Regions from separate parts of the Aeribacillus sp. FSL K6-1305 genome, predicted to be linked through region 3. Evidence: predicted binding sites of a transcription regulator. Region 3 holds the regulator's gene; each other region holds the start of a gene.
The links. The regulator CtsR, encoded in region 3, represses protease genes until heat stress. The targets are predictions, from matches to a motif close to ATGGTCAATAAAGGTCAAACA.
Positions count from the first base shown of each region.

Region 1: NST97_RS00960 (ATP-dependent Clp protease ATP-binding subunit) is a predicted target of CtsR. The motif match lies at 1,778-1,798, and genes of this name have one in related genera.
Region 2: clpB (ATP-dependent chaperone ClpB) is a predicted target of CtsR. The motif match lies at 2,005-2,025, and genes of this name have one in related genera.

Region 1 covers NZ_JBBOQV010000001.1:210,490-217,786, reverse strand. Annotated here, with positions in the region: gene NST97_RS00970 (metallophosphoesterase family protein) at 1-605, opposite strand, end outside; gene NST97_RS00965 (YkvI family membrane protein) at 638-1,672, opposite strand; gene NST97_RS00960 (ATP-dependent Clp protease ATP-binding subunit) at 1,916-4,036, shown strand; gene motA (flagellar motor stator protein MotA) at 4,200-4,994, shown strand; gene motB (flagellar motor protein MotB) at 4,987-5,766, shown strand; gene NST97_RS00945 (MarR family winged helix-turn-helix transcriptional regulator) at 5,780-6,226, opposite strand; gene NST97_RS00940 (ATP-binding protein) at 6,401-7,297, shown strand, end outside.
Region 2 covers NZ_JBBOQV010000002.1:1,749,693-1,756,989, forward strand. Annotated here, with positions in the region: gene NST97_RS18335 (carbamoyl phosphate synthase large subunit) at 1-475, shown strand, start outside; gene argF (ornithine carbamoyltransferase) at 472-1,392, shown strand; gene NST97_RS18345 (YjzC family protein) at 1,751-1,930, shown strand; gene clpB (ATP-dependent chaperone ClpB) at 2,040-4,679, shown strand; gene NST97_RS18355 (YjzD family protein) at 5,220-5,402, opposite strand; gene NST97_RS18360 (hypothetical protein) at 5,549-6,286, shown strand; gene NST97_RS18365 (hypothetical protein) at 6,426-7,274, shown strand.
Region 3 covers NZ_JBBOQV010000002.1:763,774-771,070, forward strand. Annotated here, with positions in the region: gene NST97_RS13500 (type IV pilus modification PilV family protein) at 469-936, shown strand; gene NST97_RS13505 (hypothetical protein) at 929-1,456, shown strand; gene NST97_RS13510 (hypothetical protein) at 1,437-2,543, shown strand; gene NST97_RS13515 (hypothetical protein) at 2,690-3,196, shown strand; gene NST97_RS13520 (MgtC/SapB family protein) at 3,978-4,652, shown strand; gene NST97_RS13525 (CtsR family transcriptional regulator) at 4,894-5,355, shown strand; gene NST97_RS13530 (UvrB/UvrC motif-containing protein) at 5,370-5,918, shown strand; gene NST97_RS13535 (protein arginine kinase) at 5,920-7,008, shown strand; gene clpC (ATP-dependent protease ATP-binding subunit ClpC) at 7,005-7,297, shown strand, end outside.

The DNA of each region.
Region 1 (7,297 bases), on a different contig from region 3:
GAAAAAGGAGCCCTTTTCTCCGAGTTGAACATGCCTTCCAAAATGCAGTAGGATGCTTCGGGCAGGTCCAGCGGATTACCGACACTGCCTGCATTGAAAAGCGTTTTGCCGGATAAATGCTGTATAAAGGCATTATGAACATCACCGTATCCGACAACATCCGGCTCCTTCGTTCCCAAACCGGTTTCAACGCTGTTTTCAAACATGGACAATCTTTTTTCAATCGAATCCCAAGGCTGTACCCTTATCCAGACGCTGAAAGGGGATGCATGAAAAAGCCGCAGCCGGCGGCCGCTCATATAAAAATCAATGGAAAACGGGAGGCTACGCAAATATTCTATGTCTTCTTGCGACAACTGATTTTGATGCCAGCGAACGACATCGTTTACATCTTCCCTTGTAATCAGCTCGTCCCAGTTTCCTTTTAAAACAAAATCGCAGGAGCTGCGGACGATATCGATCGCTTCTTTTGATTCAGGTCCTTTTCCGACAAGATCTCCTAAACAAAAAATTCGATCTACATTTCGCAAGCTTATATCTTTCAATACAGACGACAACGCTGGAATATTCCCATGTATATCAGAAATGACCGCGATTTTATCCAAATAAACTCCTCCTTCATTTCCCTACTATTTTATCATGATTTGTTATCGTCTGGAATTTTTTTGAACATTAATAATATGAAAAAGGCAATGCTCATATACCCGAACAGCGGATAAAGCGTGGAAATGAGCTTTCCGTATCCTATCAGGCTGACTAAATAACATAATAATAGGATGAAAATGACACCAGCGATTTTTGCCAAAGGCTTTTCCGATGATAATTGACGTTCCAAACCATACAGATTGCCGATCAACGATGAAAATATTTCTCCAAAAATAACAAGGATGTATATGTAATAAAAGCCTGAAAACAGCTGCTTGACAATTTCAGCCATTGGGATTTCAAAAAGCCCGGCGTCCGGCAAATGCAGAAGGGAGAAATAGCTGGAAAATAAAATGAAGCTTAATCCGAGACCGCCTACAACTCCGCCCAATTTAATGGCGCTTTCATCCTTTATTGCGTTTGCGAGCGGAACAAGTACAGCCTGAGCAAGAGAGAGATTAAAAGAAACATATAAAAAGCTTGATTTGACTGGTTGAAACACTCCATCCAACGATAAATCGATAAAATCACCCCTTATGATGGCTTCAATGGAGATGATCAGGCTAAACAAAATAAAAAGCGGAACAACCAATAGATTGACGGAAGACAGCCCTTTGACTCCAAACGAAATCACAGCAATGGAAAGCACAATCGTTAAAAAAATTCCAAATTGCTTTGAAAGCGACAGTTGCTCTTCAAAAATCGCCCCCGCCCCCGACAGCATGACCGATGTGATGCCAATCAGCATCATAAACATCAAGCCGTTGACTACATAAGCTGACAACGTCCCAAACAAAAATTGGTTCAACTGCAAATACGAAGATGCATTAATCCGTCTTCCGATCAACATCATTTTCGTTCCCAGCCAAACAAATAAAACGGCAGAACAAATAATTCCAACAATTCCTCCGGCGCCGTATTTTGAAAAAAACTCAACGATCTCTTTTCCCGTTGCAAACCCTGCACCGATGACAGTGCCGATATAGACAGAAGCTATTTGAAGTGCCAATACCCATTTATTGCTCATGTTTCACCCACCTTACTTTATCAACAATATATGGACAAGAAGGGAAAAAAAGACGAAAAAAATTTATAAAAAAGACTTGAAAGTCAAAAAAGGTCAAAGTATAATAAAGTCAGAAAAGGTCAAACAGTGAATCTAACTATTGAATGATTGAGATTGTCTCTTTGATTCCAAAAGGTCAAAGAAAGTCAAAGAAGTTTCTTCTTTTAGTCAAAGTTAATCAAAGTCAAAAAGGAGGAATGTTATATGTTGTGTGAAAATTGCCAAGCAAGAAAAGCCAATGTTTTATTAAATGTACAAATCAATCACAACAAACAAGAAATGCGTCTCTGTCAAGAATGCTATCAACAATATAAACAAAAAATCCCAAGTGGTTTTTACGGATTCAGCGGTTTCGATGAATTATTTCAATCATTTATGCCAAACTCTTTTGAGAGCTTTGACCAAGCTGTTCAAGCACAACCGAAATCAGGGGGCGGAAAACAGAACGGCTTCCTCGATCAATTCGGCCGAAATTTAACGGATGCTGCAAAAGCTGGGTTGATTGATCCTGTCATCGGCCGCGATGATGAGGTAAGACGAGTGATTGAAATTTTAAATCGACGCAACAAAAATAACCCGGTTTTAATCGGAGAACCAGGCGTAGGGAAAACAGCTATTGTGGAAGGACTAGCCTTAAAAATTTCTCAAGGAGACGTTCCGCAAAAATTAAAAAATAAAGAAGTTTATTTGCTGGATGTTTCATCACTTGTCGCCAACACGGGAATTCGCGGACAATTTGAACAGCGGATGAAGCAGCTAATTCAAGAATTGCAAGCCCGAAAAAACATCATCCTGTTTATCGATGAAATTCATCTTTTAGTCGGCGCCGGTTCTGCGGAAGGTTCTATGGATGCCGGCAACATATTAAAGCCAGCGCTCGCCCGCGGTGAGCTTCAAGTTGTCGGAGCAACAACTCTAAAAGAATACCGGCAAATCGAAAAAGATGCAGCCCTTGAACGACGCTTCCAGCCGGTTATTGTGAAAGAACCTTCCATTGAAGAAGCGATCAGCATTTTAAAAGGAATTCAAGAAAAATATGAACAATACCATCAAGTCAAATATTCAGAAGATGCGATTAAAGCTTGCGTCACACTATCTCATCGATATATTCAAGACCGCTTTTTGCCTGACAAAGCCATCGATTTAATGGATGAAGCTGGTTCAAGATTAAACTTAAAAGCCGAGCCGGCTAATGAAGCAGACATCCACGAGCGGCTTAAACAAATTGCCCATGAAAAAGAAAAAGCGCTAAAGGAAGAACGATACGAACTTGCAGCTAAGCTTCGCGACGAAGAAGCTGCCCTTGAAAAGCAGCTTGAACAAGGAAAGGACAAACAGCAAGCAATCGTTCAAGTAGAAGACATTCAAAAAATCATCGAAGAAAAAACCGGCATACCAGTCGGCAAGCTGCAAGAGGATGAGCAAGCAAAAATGAAACATTTAGAAGAAAACTTGGCGAAAAAAATTATCGGCCAAGAGGATGCTGTCCGGAAAGTGGCAAAAGCCATTCGCCGCAGCCGCGCTGGATTGAAAGCAAAAAACCGACCGATCGGATCCTTCCTGTTCGTCGGCCCGACTGGCGTTGGAAAAACGGAATTGTCGAAAACATTAGCTTTGGAGCTGTTCGGTTCAAAAGATGCCATGATTCGCTTGGATATGAGTGAATATATGGAAAAACATTCTGTTTCAAAATTAATCGGCTCGCCTCCAGGCTATGTCGGACATGAAGAAGCAGGACAATTAACGGAAAAGGTTCGTCGCAACCCTTACTGCATTATCCTGCTGGATGAAATTGAAAAAGCTCATTCAGATGTACAGCACATTTTCTTGCAAATATTAGAAGACGGACGCTTGACAGACAGCCAAGGCCGCACCGTCAGCTTCAAAGATACGGTCATTATTATGACCTCTAACGCTGGAGCAGGTGCAAAACAAGTTCACGTCGGTTTTAACAGCACGGTGGAAAAAGAATCAAGCATCCTTGAATCTCTCGGTTCATTCTTTAAGCCTGAATTTTTAAACCGTTTCGATGCCATTATCGAATTTAAACCGCTTGATAAAGAAGATTATTTGAAAATAGTTGATTTGATGCTTGAAGAAGTTCGGAACACGTTGAAAGAACAAAACATTTCATTGGACGTAACAGAAAAAGCAAAAGAAAAATTGGTAGAAATCGGCTATCATCCATCGTTCGGCGCTCGTCCGCTTCGCCGCGTCATTCAAGAACATATTGAAGACAAAATTGCAGACATCCTGTTAGACGGTGAAGTGCACAATCATTTAATCGCCGATATGGAAAATGAAGAAATTGTTATTCGTTCATAACAGCTGCCCTAACAGTCCATTAGGGCAGTTTTTTTATTCTTGAGCAGCACCGCTAAAATCGAAACAATGAATGTGTCGTTTATTTTTTTGATCAAATATAAAATTTTCGTCTTTCTTTGTCGATATAATAATTGAATATAGAAAGAAGAAGGATTTGATGAACATGGACAAAACATCAATTATCGGCATTTTTTTAGGAATTATGGCAATTATTGTCGGCATGGTTTTAAAAGGTGTCAGTCTTTCCGTCTTAATCAATCCGGCAGCTATCGTCATTATTATCATCGGAACGATTGCTGCGGTCGTTATTGCCTTTCCGACAAATGAAATTAAAAGAGTACCGAAATTATTCCGCGTCTTATTTAAAGACACACAAACTTATACGATTCAAGAGTTGATTGTCCTTTTCTCTGAATGGGCGCAAATCGCAAGGAAAGAAGGATTGTTGGCACTGGAAGCTAAGCTTCAGGAAATAGATGACCCATTTTTAAAGACCGGTTTAAGCATGGCTGTGGACGGTCAGTCTGCCGAGTTCATCCGAGATGTTATGACAGAAGAAATCAATGCAATGGAAGAGCGGCATGAAGCAGGCGCCGCTATTTTTTCTCAGGCCGGCACGTATGCTCCGACTCTTGGCGTATTAGGAGCTGTATTAGGTTTGATTGCCGCACTAGCCAATTTGGAAAATATTGAGGAGCTCGGACATTCGATCAGCGCCGCGTTCGTTGCTACTTTGCTCGGAATTTTTACAGGATATGTTTTATGGCACCCGTTTGCGAACAAGCTGAAAAGGAAATCCCAGCAGGAGGTGCTCGTCCGCCAGGTGATGATCGAAGGCATTCTTTCCATTTTAGAAGGACAGGCACCGCGGACGATCCAGCAAAAATTGGCATTTTATCTTCCTGAAAAAGAACGGGCAAAGATTTCTGATGAAGGAAGTGTTGCGTCCGATGCGTAGTAGAAAAAAAAACCGCAATGACCATCATACAGATGAAAGCTGGCTTATTCCCTATGCCGATATTTTAACCCTTTTGCTTGCGCTCTTTATCGTCCTATTTGCTCTCAGTTCGATAGATGCCCAAAAATTTGAACGTTTGGCTAGAGCTTTCAATTCCAATTTTGACGGAGGCATAAGCGTTTTAGAATATCCGAGCCCTCTACCACAACAAGAAATGGAAAACATCGAAGAAAACAAACAAAATGGAAAAGTGCAAAATGAGCCTCATGACAATGATGAATCGGGAAACAGCGATCAAGAGGAATTAGCGGAAGTTCAAAATCGGTTTAATCAATACATTGAAGAAAACAACTTGAAAAACAATATTAAAACATCACTAAACGAAGAGGGTTTGTTAATCACGATTCGGGACGATATATTGTTTGATTCAGGCAGCGCCAAAGTGAGAAAAAAAGATGAAATTTTGGCTACTGACATTGCCAAAATGCTCGCCATGGGCAGTGCCCGCAACGTGGTTATCAGCGGACATACAGACAATGTACCGATTCATAATTCAAACTTTGATTCAAACTGGCATTTAAGTGTTATGAGAGCCGTAAATGTAATGAAAATTATTTTAGAAAACAAAAATCTCGACCCAAGCAAGTTCAGTGCAAAAGGATACGGCGAATACAAACCCGTTGCTTCCAATGATACAGCAGAAGGAAGACAAAAAAACAGACGGGTGGAAATTCTAATTCTTCCAAACAATAAAAAAGCGGAGCCGAATTAAGCCGGTTCCGCTTTCATTTTTCTTTCGCATGGTACCCTACTTTTTTTAATAGATTAATCGCTGTTTCCTTCTCATCTTCTGTCAAAATATTCACGATCGAATCAATCATCTCTTGATGAGAAGGAAAGATTTCTTCAATCCATTTTCTCCCCTTTTCCGTTATTGCTGCATATGTGACACGGCGGTCTTTAGGGCATGCTTTTCGAACTAACAGCCCTTTTTGCTCTAATTTATCAATAACATACGTAATGCTGCCGCTAGCTAAAAGAATTTTTCCGCCGATTTGTTGAAGTGGCTGATCTCCTTTATGATACAAAAGCTCTAAAACGGCAAATTCCGTTAAGTTTAATCCATATGATTGAATGTGCTTGCTAACTTGATCATTCATTGCGCGATAAGCACGTGAAAGAACGATAAAAAATTTTAGAGATTTTTCAATACTGCTGTTTTCCTTAGCCAACTTTCATCATTCCTTTAGTATTTCAATGTCTTGAATTATAATAGTGAAACTTCTCATTATTGTCAATCACTGCATAGAAAATTTCAGAATAAAAAAACTTTTTTTAACCCCGATCTTCTTTCAAAAGATCATGCTATAATAAAAAGGTTGATGAAAAAGAAGGAGTTTAAAGAAATGCTGGACTTAACACATCGCCATAAGGTTTTGCTTTACATTTTGATCGTGATCCTGCCCACTTTTCTGATTTCGTTTATCATATGGGAAAAACAAAAAAATATCCTCTTTTCGAAACATGAAAAAGAAGCCGTATATATGCTAGACATTCATCAAAGTCAAATTGACCGCTTAATCTCGGAAACAAAAACGAGAATGGAAACAATGGCGTTATTCATAGATCAAGAAAATAATCCAAACCAAATTCAAAGAGCTCTAAAAGAAACCCTACAACAAGAACCCCGCTTTACCGGCCTTTATATCGCAAATGCAGACGGGACAATAAAAATCGGCACTCAACCCGTTCCATTACATCATGACATCTCTTCGGAAAAATGTTTTCAATCTGCGCTCGCAACAAAAAAGACTGCTATTTCAGAAGTTCACGATAAAAAGCTTATCACGATCTGCACCCCGATTGTAAATCAGCAAAAGGATGTAAATGGCGTTTTATACGCCACATTAAGCATAAACTATATACAAAATATTATGAACGTACTGAGCCCAGATTTATATATCGTGGTGAGTGACACGAAGAACAACTTTCTTTTCAGTGCAGGCGAAAAAGAAAAGGACGCTTCCGAAAAATCTGTTCAAACTGATATTACCCAGCTTCCATGGGTGCTGAAAGCGTCGGTCGCTCCGGTCAAGCCGTTGGAAATCTCTCAAGTTGTTTTAACTTATGCCGCCATTGTATACATTTTTTTTAATATTATTTTTTTGTTGATCCAATATTATTTGCTGAAACGTAAAGCAAGATTGGAAGAAGAAAAAATTAAAGCGCAAAAGCTTGAACTGGTCGGTACTCTCGCTGCCAGCACAGCGCATGAAATCCGAAATCCTTTAACTGGAATTAGC
Region 2 (7,297 bases), 990 kb from region 3:
ACATCCTCAAATAGCAGCCCATGAATATGTGGCTATTAAATATCCGGTATTTTCAACGCACGCCCATTCAGATGTCGATATGAAACTAGGTCCGGAAATGAAATCGACGGGCGAAGGAATGTGTGTCGGCAAATCTGTGGAGGAAGCGATGCGGAAGGTATTCGATCATTTATTTCCAATTCATTCGGACGGTATTTTTGTGGATGGAGATAAGAAAGATGATGTACTCGATTATATAAAACCGGTAACGGATAATTTTGAAAGTTGGCTTGAGAAAAAAGAAGCGGTGCTTTATTATAATCCGGAAGAAAACGATCAGGCAAAGGCAAGACGACAAAAAGCGCTTGAACGAGGAATTATGGTATTGACGGAAGAAGCATCATTTCAGGCATTTTTAAGTGCACTAACAGTTAGCAAATACACGCCTATTTCTTTACATGAACTGTCAGAAAAAGGAGTCGAAATGAGTTTATGAGCACACTTAAAGGTCGTAACGTTTTAAAGCTGCTTGATTTTACATCAGAAGAAATTCAATATTTGCTCGAGGAAGCATTGAAATTAAAGCAAAATCCGCTATCAAACGTCCTTCATGGGAAAACGCTGGCGATGATTTTCGAAAAATCATCCACTCGAACTCGTGTCTCCTTTGAAGTAGGAATGCTGCAATTAGGGGGACATGCGCTTGCCCTTTCTTCAAAAGAGCTTCAGCTCGGGCGCGGTGAGACAATCGCTGATACAGCGAGAGTATTGTCGCGATATGTGGATGCCATTCTTCTCCGCACAACTGACCACAATCGGGTCAAAGAGCTTGCCGAATATGCAACTGTCCCTGTCATCAATGGTTTGTGCGACTTGTACCATCCTTGCCAAGCGTTAGCTGATTTATTGACAATTTATGAGCTGAAAGGCAAATTTTCAGGCGTAAAAGTCGTTTATGTTGGCGACGGCAACAATGTAGCCCACTCCCTTATGGTTGGCTGCGCAAAAGTTGGCGCTCATTTTACGATCGCAGCCCCAGAAGGCTATGAGCCAAATGAAATCATTTTGAAACAGGCGAAAGAAATTGCTGGCGAAACGGGCGGGAAAGTCGAATTAATTCATAATCCAGACGAAGCGGTTCAGGATGCTGATATTATTTATACGGACGTTTGGGTCAGCATGGGGCAGGAAGAAGAAACAGAAGCAAGAATGAAAGCATTTAAACCGTTTCAAGTAAATCAATCCTTGCTGGCAAAAGCAAAACGAGATGCAAGCTTCCTTCACTGCCTGCCGGCTGCGCGCGGTTTGGAAGTGACAGATGAAGTGATGGACGGAAGCCAATCAGCGGTATTTTTGCAGGCCGAAAACCGCCTTCATGCGCAAAAAGCAATTTTAAAAGAAATTATGGCTTAACAAGATCTTTCGTTGATAAAGCAGGATGATCTCCTGCTTTTTTCTTTTGAAACCGGGGCGAAAGGTTTTACTCTACTGCATATATATCCAGACAAAAAAGAACGACAGGTGAGACAATTTTGGGAATAATTGTAAATAATGATTCTCGCAGAAACAGTAAAAAGAGCTTTTGATCCAGCATTCGGTGCTTGAACGCTTAAACGATTTTTTCAAAAGGATGCCATATGCAGTGAGTTCGATTTTGGGCGTTGAGTAAAGTTTCGAAGTACATCACATAATGAAAATTATCAAAGGTGTTTCTGTCTATACATGAAAAATCTTCTGATAGCCAACAATAATGTCCAAGGAGGGATGATTCATGGGTCAAAATCGTCAATTCAGGCCTGGTCAAAAAGCACCTAACAACGGAATTTACATCGAAGTCGGCGAGACCGGATCGATGGTGGTCGATCCCAAAAAGGTTGAACTCAAAGCAGGAGATCGATTCCCCGAAACATCCAACCATAATCGGGTTTGGACCTATAAGCGCAAGCCGTAATATTTCGAACAACGCTAAGCCATTCGGAAAACGAATGGCTTTACTTGATTTATAAAGAAGTTATAATAAAATTAAAGGTCAAAAAAAGTCAAAATAGGGGCGTTTCGGTATGGATGTAAATCTATTCACGGAGAAGCTGCAAAAAGGTCTGGTAGAAGCTCAAAAAATCGCAAAAGAACATGAACATCAAGAAGTGGATGAATTTCATATTTTACTTGCTTTTCTGCGGCAGTCTGACGGGATTTTTCCAAGAATTTTAGAAAAGCTTAAATGTCCTGTACAACAAATTGAGTCAGCGATCAACGAGTATTTACAAAAAAAGCCGAAAATATCTGTTCACGGAAACGGTGAGGTAAGTATTTATATTTCCCGTACTCTTTCAGAAGCTTTTGCAAAAGCGGACGAAATAAGGAAAGATTTTCAAGATGATTATTTATCAGTTGAACATATTATATTGGCATTTACCGAATCGAGCTCAAAAGAAGTGAGAGAGCTTTTTCAGCAATATCACTTAACAAAAGCTGCCATATTGAAAGTGTTAAAGGAAATAAGGGGGAATGCTCGGGTGACATCACCTAATCCAGAAAGCACTTATGAAGTATTGGAGAAATACGGCCGTGATTTAGTTAAAGAGGTGAAAGAAGGAAAAATTGACCCTGTCATTGGCCGTGATCAAGAAATTCGGCGCGTGATCCGAATTTTATCAAGAAAAACGAAAAACAACCCGGTGTTAATCGGTGAACCAGGGGTTGGAAAAACAGCGATCGTGGAAGGATTAGCCCATCGGATTGTACGAAAAGATGTACCGGAGGGATTAAAAGATAAAACAATATTTGCTTTAGATATGAGCTCGCTCATTGCGGGAGCCAAGTTTCGCGGAGAATTTGAAGAAAGATTAAAAGCTGTTTTGCAAGAAATTAAAAAGAGCGATGGACGGATTATTTTATTTATTGATGAATTGCACACAATAGTCGGGGCCGGCAAAACAGAAGGAGCGATGGATGCCGGCAACATGTTAAAGCCGATGCTTGCGAGAGGTGAGCTGCACTGCATAGGAGCAACGACACTTGATGAACATCGCAAGTATATTGAAAAAGATCCGGCGCTTGAGCGGCGTTTTCAACAGGTGCTTGTGAGCGAACCGTCTGTGGAAGACACGATTTCTATTTTACGAGGACTAAAAGAACGGTTTGAAATCCATCATGGAGTCAAAATTCATGATTCGGCGATTGTAGCTGCGAGTGAGCTCTCGCACCGCTATATTACAGAACGCTTCCTGCCTGATAAAGCGATTGATTTAATCGATGAAGCATGCGCGATGATCCGCACGGAAATAGATTCAATGCCGACAGAACTTGATGAAGTGACGAGAAGGATTATGCAGCTTGAAATTGAAGAGGCTGCATTGAAAAAAGAAACGGATGACATCAGCCGAATCAGATTGGAAGAGTTGCAAAAGGAACTTGCAAATTTAAAAGAGAAAGCAAATGAAATGAAGGCGAAATGGCAGCTTGAAGTCGAAGGTATTCAACAGCTTAGAAGCTTGAGGGAAGAGCTGGAAAAAGCACGCAGAGATTTAGCTGATGCTGAAAATGAATACGATTTAAACAAAGCGGCTGAGCTGCGCCATGGAAAAATTCCGGCGCTGGAAAAACAAATCAAACAGCTGGAAGAAGAAATGAAGCAGAAAGAGGAAAACAAGATGCTTCGCGAGGAAGTAACAGAAGAGGAAATTGCCGGTATTGTGTCAAGATGGACTGGCATTCCGGTAGCAAAGCTTGTACAAGGGGAAAGAGAAAAGCTTCTGAAGCTTGAACAAATATTAAAAGAAAGGGTCATCGGGCAAGACGATGCAGTTGAATTAGTATCGGATGCAGTTTTGCGTGCGCGGGCAGGCATAAAAGATCCGAACAGGCCGATCGGCTCCTTCCTCTTTTTAGGTCCGACAGGGGTCGGGAAAACGGAGCTGGCGAAAGCATTGGCAGAAGCGCTTTTTGACAGCGAGGACGAAATAGTCCGCATTGATATGTCGGAGTATATGGAAAAACATTCTGTCTCAAGGCTGATCGGCGCACCTCCGGGTTATGTCGGATATGAAGAAGGAGGACAGCTGACGGAAAAAGTTCGGAGACATCCGTACTCGGTTATATTACTGGACGAAATCGAAAAGGCTCACCCAGAAGTGTTTAACATATTGCTGCAAATGCTTGATGACGGCAGGGTGACCGATTCGAAAGGAAGAACAGTTGATTTTAAAAATACAGTGATCATTATGACATCCAACATCGGTTCTCAGCATTTGCTCTCCGGTTTAAATGATGAGGGGGAAATAACAGACGAAGCGAAAAAGAAAGTTCTTGATGAGCTCTCCATGCATTTCCGGCCAGAATTTTTAAACCGGATTGATGACACGATCCTGTTCAAGCCTTTAACAATGAACGAAGTAAAAGGAATAGTAGAAAAACTTTTAAAAGAGCTTCAAGCGCGCCTATCCCATAAACAACTTACACTAAAGATTACAGATGAAGCGAAGGAATTCATTGCAAAAAGAGGATTTGATCCTGTATTTGGCGCACGGCCGCTGAAACGGTTTATTCAAAAGCATGTAGAGACAAAACTTGCGAAAGCGGTTATTGCTGGAACCGTTCATGATCGTGACCAAGTTCTGTTAGGGGTAGAAAATGAAGAAATTGTTATAAAAACGGATTTGCATGCTCATGAGAAGAGCGGAGCAGCAAAATTAGAATAGCTATAAATGGATATTAAAACCCTTCTCAATCGAGGAGGGTTCTTTTTTTTGTGCGGACCATGTAGACATAGGAAACTGTGTCCTGGCGGCGGGGAATCTGATTCGGAGACTAAAAACAGGGCGAGATTCCTATCAGGCTAGTTTCATGGGGAGATTGCACAGCTAAGCAAGCCTGATTCTGCCTAAAAGACTAGAAAACTATAATTGGAAAAGTGTAGTGATTTATAAGTTTTTCCGCCAATCTTAGTTGTGCTGACGTATACGTAACAGCTTCATGTAAATTTGCTAGGCTGAAATCTTAATTATACTGACGTATATGTTAACTGGTAAGGGTCTGTCCAAAGACAAATCTCCATTGAAAACAAAAAATCACAGGGGATGTCTTAAGCCCAAAAATGACTTATTAGACTATCCCCTTTTTTTGAATTTGTCTATATTATGGCGTAACAAGTGAGGCTTCGCCGATAGCAGCAGGCATCTAATCGCTGATTTTCGTTTTAAATAAAAAGAAATTGGCAATTCGCCAATTTCGACAAATTCTTAATGCTCTTCTGAAGGTTCAGCCGGAATTAACTCCCCAATTATAAAGAGAAGTACGGTAAAAACAACAGAGATTATAATTGCTGTTGAAAAATGGAATGCAGAGCCTGTCATGGAAGAAACAACATAGCTGGCCATGTTGACAAGCAAAAACGTCCAAAAAAATGTTGCGAAATATCTCATTATCTTCACCTCGTTTATTCCTGTCTTTACTTATATTATCATACAACATTTTTCATGAAAACGGTTGTTTCGCGATTTTTTTGCGAGCCTTTTTGACATTTCGTACATACATTATAAAAGGTCATCGATGGAAAGGTGGTGGGCAAATGGAAGGTGTTTCGGAAAGATTTTTTCAAATTGAAAACGAGTGGAATGTCATTCATCTTCCGGAAAAGCCGAACGGATTCGGCATCTTGATCATTGGCGATCGAACCCATTTTGTTGAAAATGGTTCAAGCTACTGGTTGGAGCATTACGGGCGGCGTCAGCTGATCAATACGTTAAAAAGCTGCGGATATACATTGTTTCATTCCAATCTTTACGGACGCCATTGGGGCAGCTCTCACGCCGTTTTGTTGGCAAAACAGCTTTATCATCTTGTCATGAAACAAGAAATTTTAAATAAAAAAATCCATATACTGTCTGAAGGTATAGGAGCACTCGTTGCGCTGCAGTTGATGGAAGAGATGCCAAATTCCATCCGTTCATCGGTGATGATCAATCCTTGTTTGGACATAAAAGCCCAAATAGCGGAAGAGAAAAAGAATAAATTTTTTTACAAACAAATGATAAAAGAACTATCAAAAGCTTACCAATTAGATGAAAAAGCTGTCACCCATTATCCCTTTGTCCGTATACAAGACTTTGTATCAAAAATACCTGTAGGCATCTGGCAGAAAATGAACGGGGGAAGCTATTCCTATAAAATTCATGGAAAAAAATATGAGGAATGGAGAAAGCAGCTGAAAGCTCCAATTCAATTCACATTTTATTTCCAGGAAAATATAAATCGGATCCATGATATGATAAGAAGTTTTTACAAAGAGCATGAAAGAATCTTATAGAAAAGGAATTGAGGACTGGGCGAAAATGCTCAATAAGTGAGCAGGCTGCCCCCTTTTTGTTTGAAAAGGGCATTGGACTAATCTCTTCTTTTTTCGCATACGATACAATAATAGTTTTTTCATAAAGGAGGTTTTCAAAATGTCAACTGCCTTAAAGCAGTGTAAACATATTTTAATTGTTGGGGTTCATCAATTTGAAGGCTTTCATATATGTTCAAAACTGGTAGAGGAAGGATTACTAGTCGATGGAGTGGTAATCGTTCCTAAAAATCCGTTGCAAAAAAAAATATGCGAAGAAGAAATGATGTGGCTCGGGCGGAACGCACATTTTCATTTATTGGAAGAAGACAGCTGGATAGAGGATGCTTCCAAAAAGCAATATGATTTGATTTATTATTGTCAAACAGATCATCAACCGATAGACGATGAAGCTGAAAAACACCGATTGGAAAAAACGGTCGAAATCGCATCCCTCAAGCAGACTCCGATTATTTTTATATTTTCTCTTGAAGGAGAAAATCCGCAGGAAGATAGGGATGAAGAAATTGACAGCTGGATGCAGCAAATAGGACAAAAATGGACTTTCCCTTATTTATTTGTTTATCTTCCAACCGTTTTCGGACCTTGGCAGCCGCTAGGCCATTGGATTTCGAACAGTTTGTTGGAATGTACAGGCATCAGCCGTTCCAAGACGAATGCGAATGAAAAAATTGTCATTCGCGACATTCTTCATATTGATGAAATAGTTCCGGTGTTAACAGAATTTGACGAAGATTTGTTTGCGAAAAAAACAATTTACTTGATTTCCGACGACAAAGAGCGCATCAAGAAGGTGATGAGCTTTTTTGACATTTTTCATTACATTTACAAGCCTATATCGAAAAGCGAACATCATTTAGTTGTTCCAAAGACGGTCGAAAACATTGAAAAGAGTTTGCAAGAATTAAAAGATTTTTTCCTGCACAATACACGCAGACTTTATACCTAAATATAAAATTTCTTTACTTCATT
Region 3 (7,297 bases):
AAGAAATACAATTGATTTGTCTAATTCAGCCTGTAAAAATATAAAATTTTACAAAATAGGTAAAAAATACGGTTTTATTTAGTTAAAAAGACCTATTTTGGAGTAAAATGAAAGCAACGAAGATGAAATATTTTGTATAATAATAGCAAAATTACAGCAATTCATCCACAATAAAATGTAAAAATTTGGATAAATAGTAAAAATATTGTTTTCTTTTAGTCTAAAAGGCTTTATTTTGAAGTAAAATAAAAGTAATAAATAATGTATTTTTGTATAATCATAGCAAATTTTGGAGAGAAAAATTTTTACGGATTTAGTAAAAATGTTCCATATACTTACATTCTATTATTATGATTCGTTTAAGACAATGGTTTTTTAGTCAAAAAGTCCAATTTCAGAGGATATAGTTCCAATTCACTACAGCCATTGCGACTATTACTTAATATTTAAAAAATGGGTGAATATTCTATGAAAATGAAGATTGTGAAGAGAATGGACGGGTTTACACTTGTGGAGATACTAATTTCTCTCGTCATTCTTTCCATCATTATTTTGGCATTTCTTAATCTTTTTGTTTTTACAAATAAAACAACTGTAGTAAACAATGATCAATTAGTGGCAATTCATCTGGCGAAATCAACAATGGAAAGAATTAAGATGAATCCTTTTTCTTATATTGATGAACCAGATAATGATCGCTTTAATCAGCCGCAAGTTTATACTTCTGACAGCTGCTCGAACCGTCCAGATCCCGATGAATGTGAACTTTTGTTTTCTCCACTTATAAATAATAAAACGTATGCAGTTCAAGTAACGGTCAGTCAAACTGCTAATGAAAAAGCGATTCGATTAATGAATGTACTTGTTGAAGTGAATTTACAAAATTCAAAAACACCCATTACTTCAAAGGTTGAAGGGTATGTGAGCTATGAGTAAAAAAATCATATCCTCTAGTAAAGGAATTACGTTAGTAGAAGTTCTTTCAGTGGTTTTATTGGGTTCTGTTATCGGACTGATCGCTTACTCTGTTCTTTTTAGCGGATTAAAAACATATGACCGTGCTATGGAAGAAGCAGCATTGCGCGATGAAGCAGATTATATACTCGCCCATTTAATTGATGAGCTGTTTGTGTTAAAGGTTAGTGAGATTAAGGAGCAGAAATTGCCGGATCCAAGCGGGAATTACTTTTTGATCAAAAATGACGGCAGCAAAATTGGTTTTGATCATGAACATTCACGTGTAGTGATTAATAACAAAGAATTGTCGTTAACAAACGGAAATATCGTGCTTTCTCGCGAATCAAAATTGATAGAAACTGAACGAGAAGATGTGTTTGAAATTTTGTTAGTTTTACAATCTGCTAAAACACAGCAAACAATGAAACTGAAAAGTATTGTGAACATTATTGATGATCGAAAAGGAGTGCAAAATAATAATGAAAATCATAATGAATGAAAAAGGATACTCCTTGATCTTAACCATGTTGATCTTTTTGCTATTTACAGTCTTGTCTGTTTCCGTTTTGACAGTGGCTTTATCTGGGGTGAAAAGAAATCAAACAAGCGAGGATTATGTTCAAGCTCGTGAATTAGCCAATAAAGGAATTGAGCATATTACGAGTCAGATTCAAAGTGATTTGAAAAATGAACTCGGAGAAGAAGGAATTACCCGCAGCGAGTTTATAACGAAATTAAATACGATTTTAAATCGCTATAAAGACGAGGTAAATAGTGTTCACAATACTGGCGCAATTGGTGAATATCGAGTATATATACGAAATATAGAAAATGTAATAGAAAATGGTGAAGAAAACCCGCTAAAGAAGAAGATAACCTTTTTAAGCAGAGGATTTGTTGATGGCAAGGAAAAAACGGTTATTTCAGAAGTTGAAATTGGTGCACAATCTGTTTTGGAGACGTTACATTATGCGCTCGGTGCCAACAAATTATGTAAAACTCCAAATACCTGTATACCTGGTGAAGGAAATTTGTTTTTGCACGGCGGGGTTTCAATCACAGGGGATATGAAGGTAGACGGGAATTTAATCATAACGAACCGCGGATATGCATTATTAAATCGTGAGGAGAAATGGATTGCGTCCGTTTACCCGAGCATTTTGCCGGCACAAGGAAAAGCAAACGCAAACTTACTGCTTGGCGGAAATATTTTTACCTTTAATCATATTCCTCCATATGAACAACATATTACAACTTCTAATTTTGGAAGTTCTTATACAAAGCTAACAGATCGTATTGATGATGCTTTTTACAATCGGCAAGCCCCGGTTATTGTAAAAAGGCAGCCGATCCGTGATGACATTCAAATTCCTGCACAAAAATCGGTTTTTTATTATAAACATAATTCTCCCGGTGTAACGATCATAAAAGCTAATAATAGACTAATCTCAAACCAAAATCGGCCTAATGACAAAGTTTATGCGAGTCATGATGAATGTTTTTTATGGTGTAATGAAAAATACGATGGAAATTACACATTTACTGGGAATAATCTTTTTAAAAGCTTTGCCACTGCAGGTCATTAACAATTCGCAATTCAGATAATCAATTCAAACAGACCACCTTTAAGGAGGGAGCCTATATAGAGAAAAATTTAACAATTGGCAACGAGTGGTCTGATTCGTACAACCCAAATAATTATGACAAAATTCGGGTGGACGGCCCCATATTTGTGAACGGTGATCTGACGATTAGAGGTGCTGATGCGGAATTTAATTCTATTATGTATGTAATGGGGGATGTGACGATTGAATATTCGCGCATCAATGGATTAGGCCAAAACGGTTCGTTAATTATTTTTGCAAATGGAAATATAAACATTAGAAATAATAGCGTTAACCAGGATGAACCTAGTAATATTAAAGGGTTTTTCTATTCAGAACAAGCATTAGAAATGTTTGGAGTTGGTTCAAATATTCGTATAGAAGGAGGAATATCAGCGAGGCGCATTGTTTTAAATGCGATAAGGGGACGGGCCAGCAATCAAAATTTTAGTGGGGCGCAAAAAATTACGAATAACGATTATTTTGAAGGTGCACAAAACCAAATAGGCAAGCTTTCTAGGCTGCAAATTATTTATGATCCGGAAATTATCAATACGTATGCAGATATAAAGTCTAGAGAGCCCGTTATTAAAAACTTAGATCCGCCTAAAATTATTAATCGTGACATAGAATAAATACCTTTCATCTTATTTTTTTGCCGATATGACCGCCGCCTCTCGTGTATAGTGAAGGCGGTGGAGGAATCGGCTTCTTTTTTAGCTTTTTGTGATGTTTTTCCGTTGCAATACTTTCCGTTATGATCATAAAATGAAAAATTAAGAAATGACAGTCTAAAAGCCAATTTTTCGAGAAAATTGTCGAAAGCCGAAATGGATATTTTTGCTGTTACAAAAACATCTTTAATTGATTTGAATGATGCAAACCGTTTTAATTAATCTGAGAAAAGCGATGGAGGCGAGATTTGCTTATCCTTGTAAAAAAGTATGGACGAAACAATTATTCGCTGCAATGCGGTTTGAGAAGCTCAAGCCTCTTTTATCCTCTTGTAAATGGAAATATACAACAAACAGACAAAACAGCTTAAAACAGAACGAACAAAAACGACAAATTTACGAACAACTAAGAGCTCGCTTCTTCTGAAGATCCTCCGCATCTATTGCAATCAAGCTCGCTTTCTTTAAAACCTTCAATCGGAGTATAATTAATTGATCGCTACTTCAGAAGCATAAACTGTTCCATTCTTGAAGCATATGAGCAGTGAAAGCTTCGTTTGATTTTAAAGCCAGCTCTAAAAGTGCTTTTTTGTTTCATATCATTCTTAGTCTCATACTCAAGAACAATTGAATATTGAGCACTGTTCATCGCATATAATGGGAAAGTATAATACTGTATCATTTCAAAATTCATATATGGCCAAAACAGAAAAAGTCATTTGGATGGTAAGGAGGAATGATAATGCCTGAGGAATGGCAAATTATGTTGATTCGCATTGTTTTAGCAGTCATTTTAAGTGGATTTATTGGCCTTGAACGAGAATTTAAACGGCATCCAGCAGGCTTTCGCACGCATTTGTTAGTTGGTGTCGGCTCCTGCATGATGATGCTGCTGTCTCTTTATGGCTTTGAAGAATATATGGATCGTTATGAAAATATTCGTTTTGACCCAGCAAGAATTCCTTCTTATGTCATTAGCGGCATTGGTTTTTTAGGTGCTGGAACGATATTAGTGAGAGGGGTTACGGTAAGAGGATTAACGACGGCAGCCTCGATTTGGGTTGTTGCAGGACTTGGCCTTGTTGTTGGGGCAGGAATGTATCCGTTGGCGATTTTTTCTACCTTGATTGTATTGTTGAGTTTGATCTTTCTCAATAAGGTGGAGGCTTTTTTTGCTGAGAAGTCAAGCAAAAAATGGATACAAGTTAATCTTCCAGAAGATGATTTGGTGGAATTTACTCGGAAACTTGAACAATTAAATATTTCTGTTTATAAAATTCATTTTACATTGTCAAAGCCAAAAGAAACTAAACATGCGAAGCGTTCATATTTACTTGAAATTGGCCTTCCAAAAGATGAAATGCCTGAAATCATAAACGAATTATTGAAATTTCAAGAAGTTAAAAAAGTTTTTTAAAGAGCGGGTTTTTTCCATATTGTAAATGGCAATATTATTAGTGAGCTTTTTTGTTGAAATGACACAAAAAAAAATTTATATTATAATTAAGGTCAAATATAGTCAAAGTCAAGTGACTAGTTGTTATCGTTTAGGAAATAAGCATTACGTAAACATCTTGCCTCCTATCCCTCAAGGATATTGCACATTTCTTGAGCGTTTTGCAATTCCAATCAAAAAGTTGAAGGAGGTGTTTTTCGAGGTGCGGAATATATCTGATATTATCGAGCAATATTTAAAGCATGTATTAGATTCTAGCGGAAAAGAAATTGTTGAAATTAAAAGAAGTGAAATTGCGGATAAATTTCAATGTGTTCCATCGCAAATCAATTACGTGATCAACACTCGTTTTACAATTGAACGGGGTTACATTGTCGAAAGCAAAAGGGGTGGAGGCGGTTATATCCGAATTATGAAGATTCGAATCAATGACCGTATCCAGCTGATCAATCAAATTTTAAATGCCATTGGAAAAAGGCTGTCACAGTCGGCGGCAGAAGATATTATTTTAAGACTGGCTGATGAAGAGGTTATATCAGAAAGAGAAGCGAAAATTATGTTGAGCGTAATTGATCGGTCTGTTTTATATATTGATTTGCCTGATCGAGACGAATTGAGGGCAAGGATGATGAAGGCGATGCTCACCTCGTTAAAATACAAGTGAGGATGTGATGGACGATGATTTGTCAAGAATGTCATGAAAGGCCCGCTACTTTCCACTTTACAAAAATTATCAACGGCGAAAAGACTGAAGTGCATATATGTGAAAAATGTGCACAGGAAAAAAGTGATGTATTCATATTCAATATGAATCCAGGCTTTTCTATAAACAACTTATTGTCCGGATTATTAAATATGGACAGCGCCATTAGCAGCCAAGGGCAAAATGTTTTCAAGAAAAATCAGGTCATTCAATGTGAGAAATGTAATATGACGTTTGATCAATTTACGAAAATTGGTAAATTCGGGTGCTCCCATTGTTACAAAACGTTTTATCACCAAATTACCCCGATTTTAAAACGTGTTCATGGCGGGAATACAACTCACGGCGGTAAAGTACCGAAACGGACCGGTGGAAGTATTCATTTGAAAAAGCGCCTGAAAATGCTTAAACAGGAACTGCAAGAATTAATTGCGAAAGAGGAATTCGAAAGAGCAGCTCAAGTTCGGGATGAAATTCGGTCCATTGAAGCGAAGATAAATGGACGGAACGAAAGGGGAGTATGACATGTCCTTTCAAAAATTTATTCGTTCAGCCATGAGCCCTTGGATGAATCAAGAAGGACCTGATTCCGATATTGTGCTGAGCAGCCGAGTCAGATTGGCGCGAAATATAGAAAATATCAGCTTCCCTACCATTATGTCGAATGAAGAAGCCTTGGCTGTTTTAAATACATTTGAAGAATCATTTTCACAAAGAGTGTTTGACGGTTTAGGGACATTCGTGCTGCTGAAAATGAATGAACTTCAGCCTATTCAAAAACGCGTACTTGTAGAGAAGCATTTGATTAGTCCTTATTTAATGGAAGAATCAGCACTTGGAGGGTGCCTTTTATCTGAAAACGAAGAAGTGAGCATCATGATAAACGAGGAGGATCATATTAGAATTCAATGTTTGTTCCCGGGCCTTCAGCTAAAAGAAGCGTTGAAAATGGCAATGAATCTTGACGATTGGATTGAGGAAAAAGTAGATTATGCATTTGATGAACATAGGGGCTACTTAACTAGCTGTCCAACAAATGTCGGTACCGGCTTGCGGGCTTCCGTGATGATGCACCTTCCAGGACTTGTCTTAACACAGCAGATTAACCAAATTATACCTGCTATCAATCAATTAGGATTGGTCGTGAGAGGTCGGTACGGAGAAGGAAGCGAAGCGATAGGTAATATATTCCAAATTTCGAACCAAATTACGCTCGGCAAATCAGAAGACGATATTGTCGATGATTTAATAGGTGTTGTCGGGCAATTAATTGCTCAAGAACGGGCTGCAAGAGATGCTTTATATAAAACGAATCCGCATCATCTAGAAGACCGTGTATATCGTTCTTACGGCACTCTCAAATACAGCAGAATTATTCCATCGAAAGAAGCAATTCAATGTTTATCAGATGTGCGCTTAGGAATTGACCTGGGAATTATTCAAAATGTTCCACGCAGTGTTTTAAATGAGCTTATGATTTTAATTCAGCCCGGATTTCTGCAACAATATTCAGGAGGAGTTCTACGGCCGAATGAACGGGATATTCGCAGGGCAACATTAATTCGTGAAAGGCTTCAATTAGAAAGGAAGCAAAGGGAGGATGATGAACAATGATGTTTGGGAGATTTACGGAACGGGCGCAAAAAGTGCTTGCTTTAGCGCAGGAAGAAGCTGTACGCCTCGGACATAACAATATCGGCACAGAGCACATATTGCTTGGGCTCGTGCGCGAAGGAGAAGGAATTGCCGCTAAAGCGCTTCACGCTCTAGGATTAAGTCCAGAAAAAATCCAAAATGAAGTGGAAAGCCTGATAGGACGGGGACAAGAAATTTCGCAAACGATCCATTACACACCGAGAGCAAAGAAAGTCATTGAACTGTCAATGGATGAAGCAAGAAAATT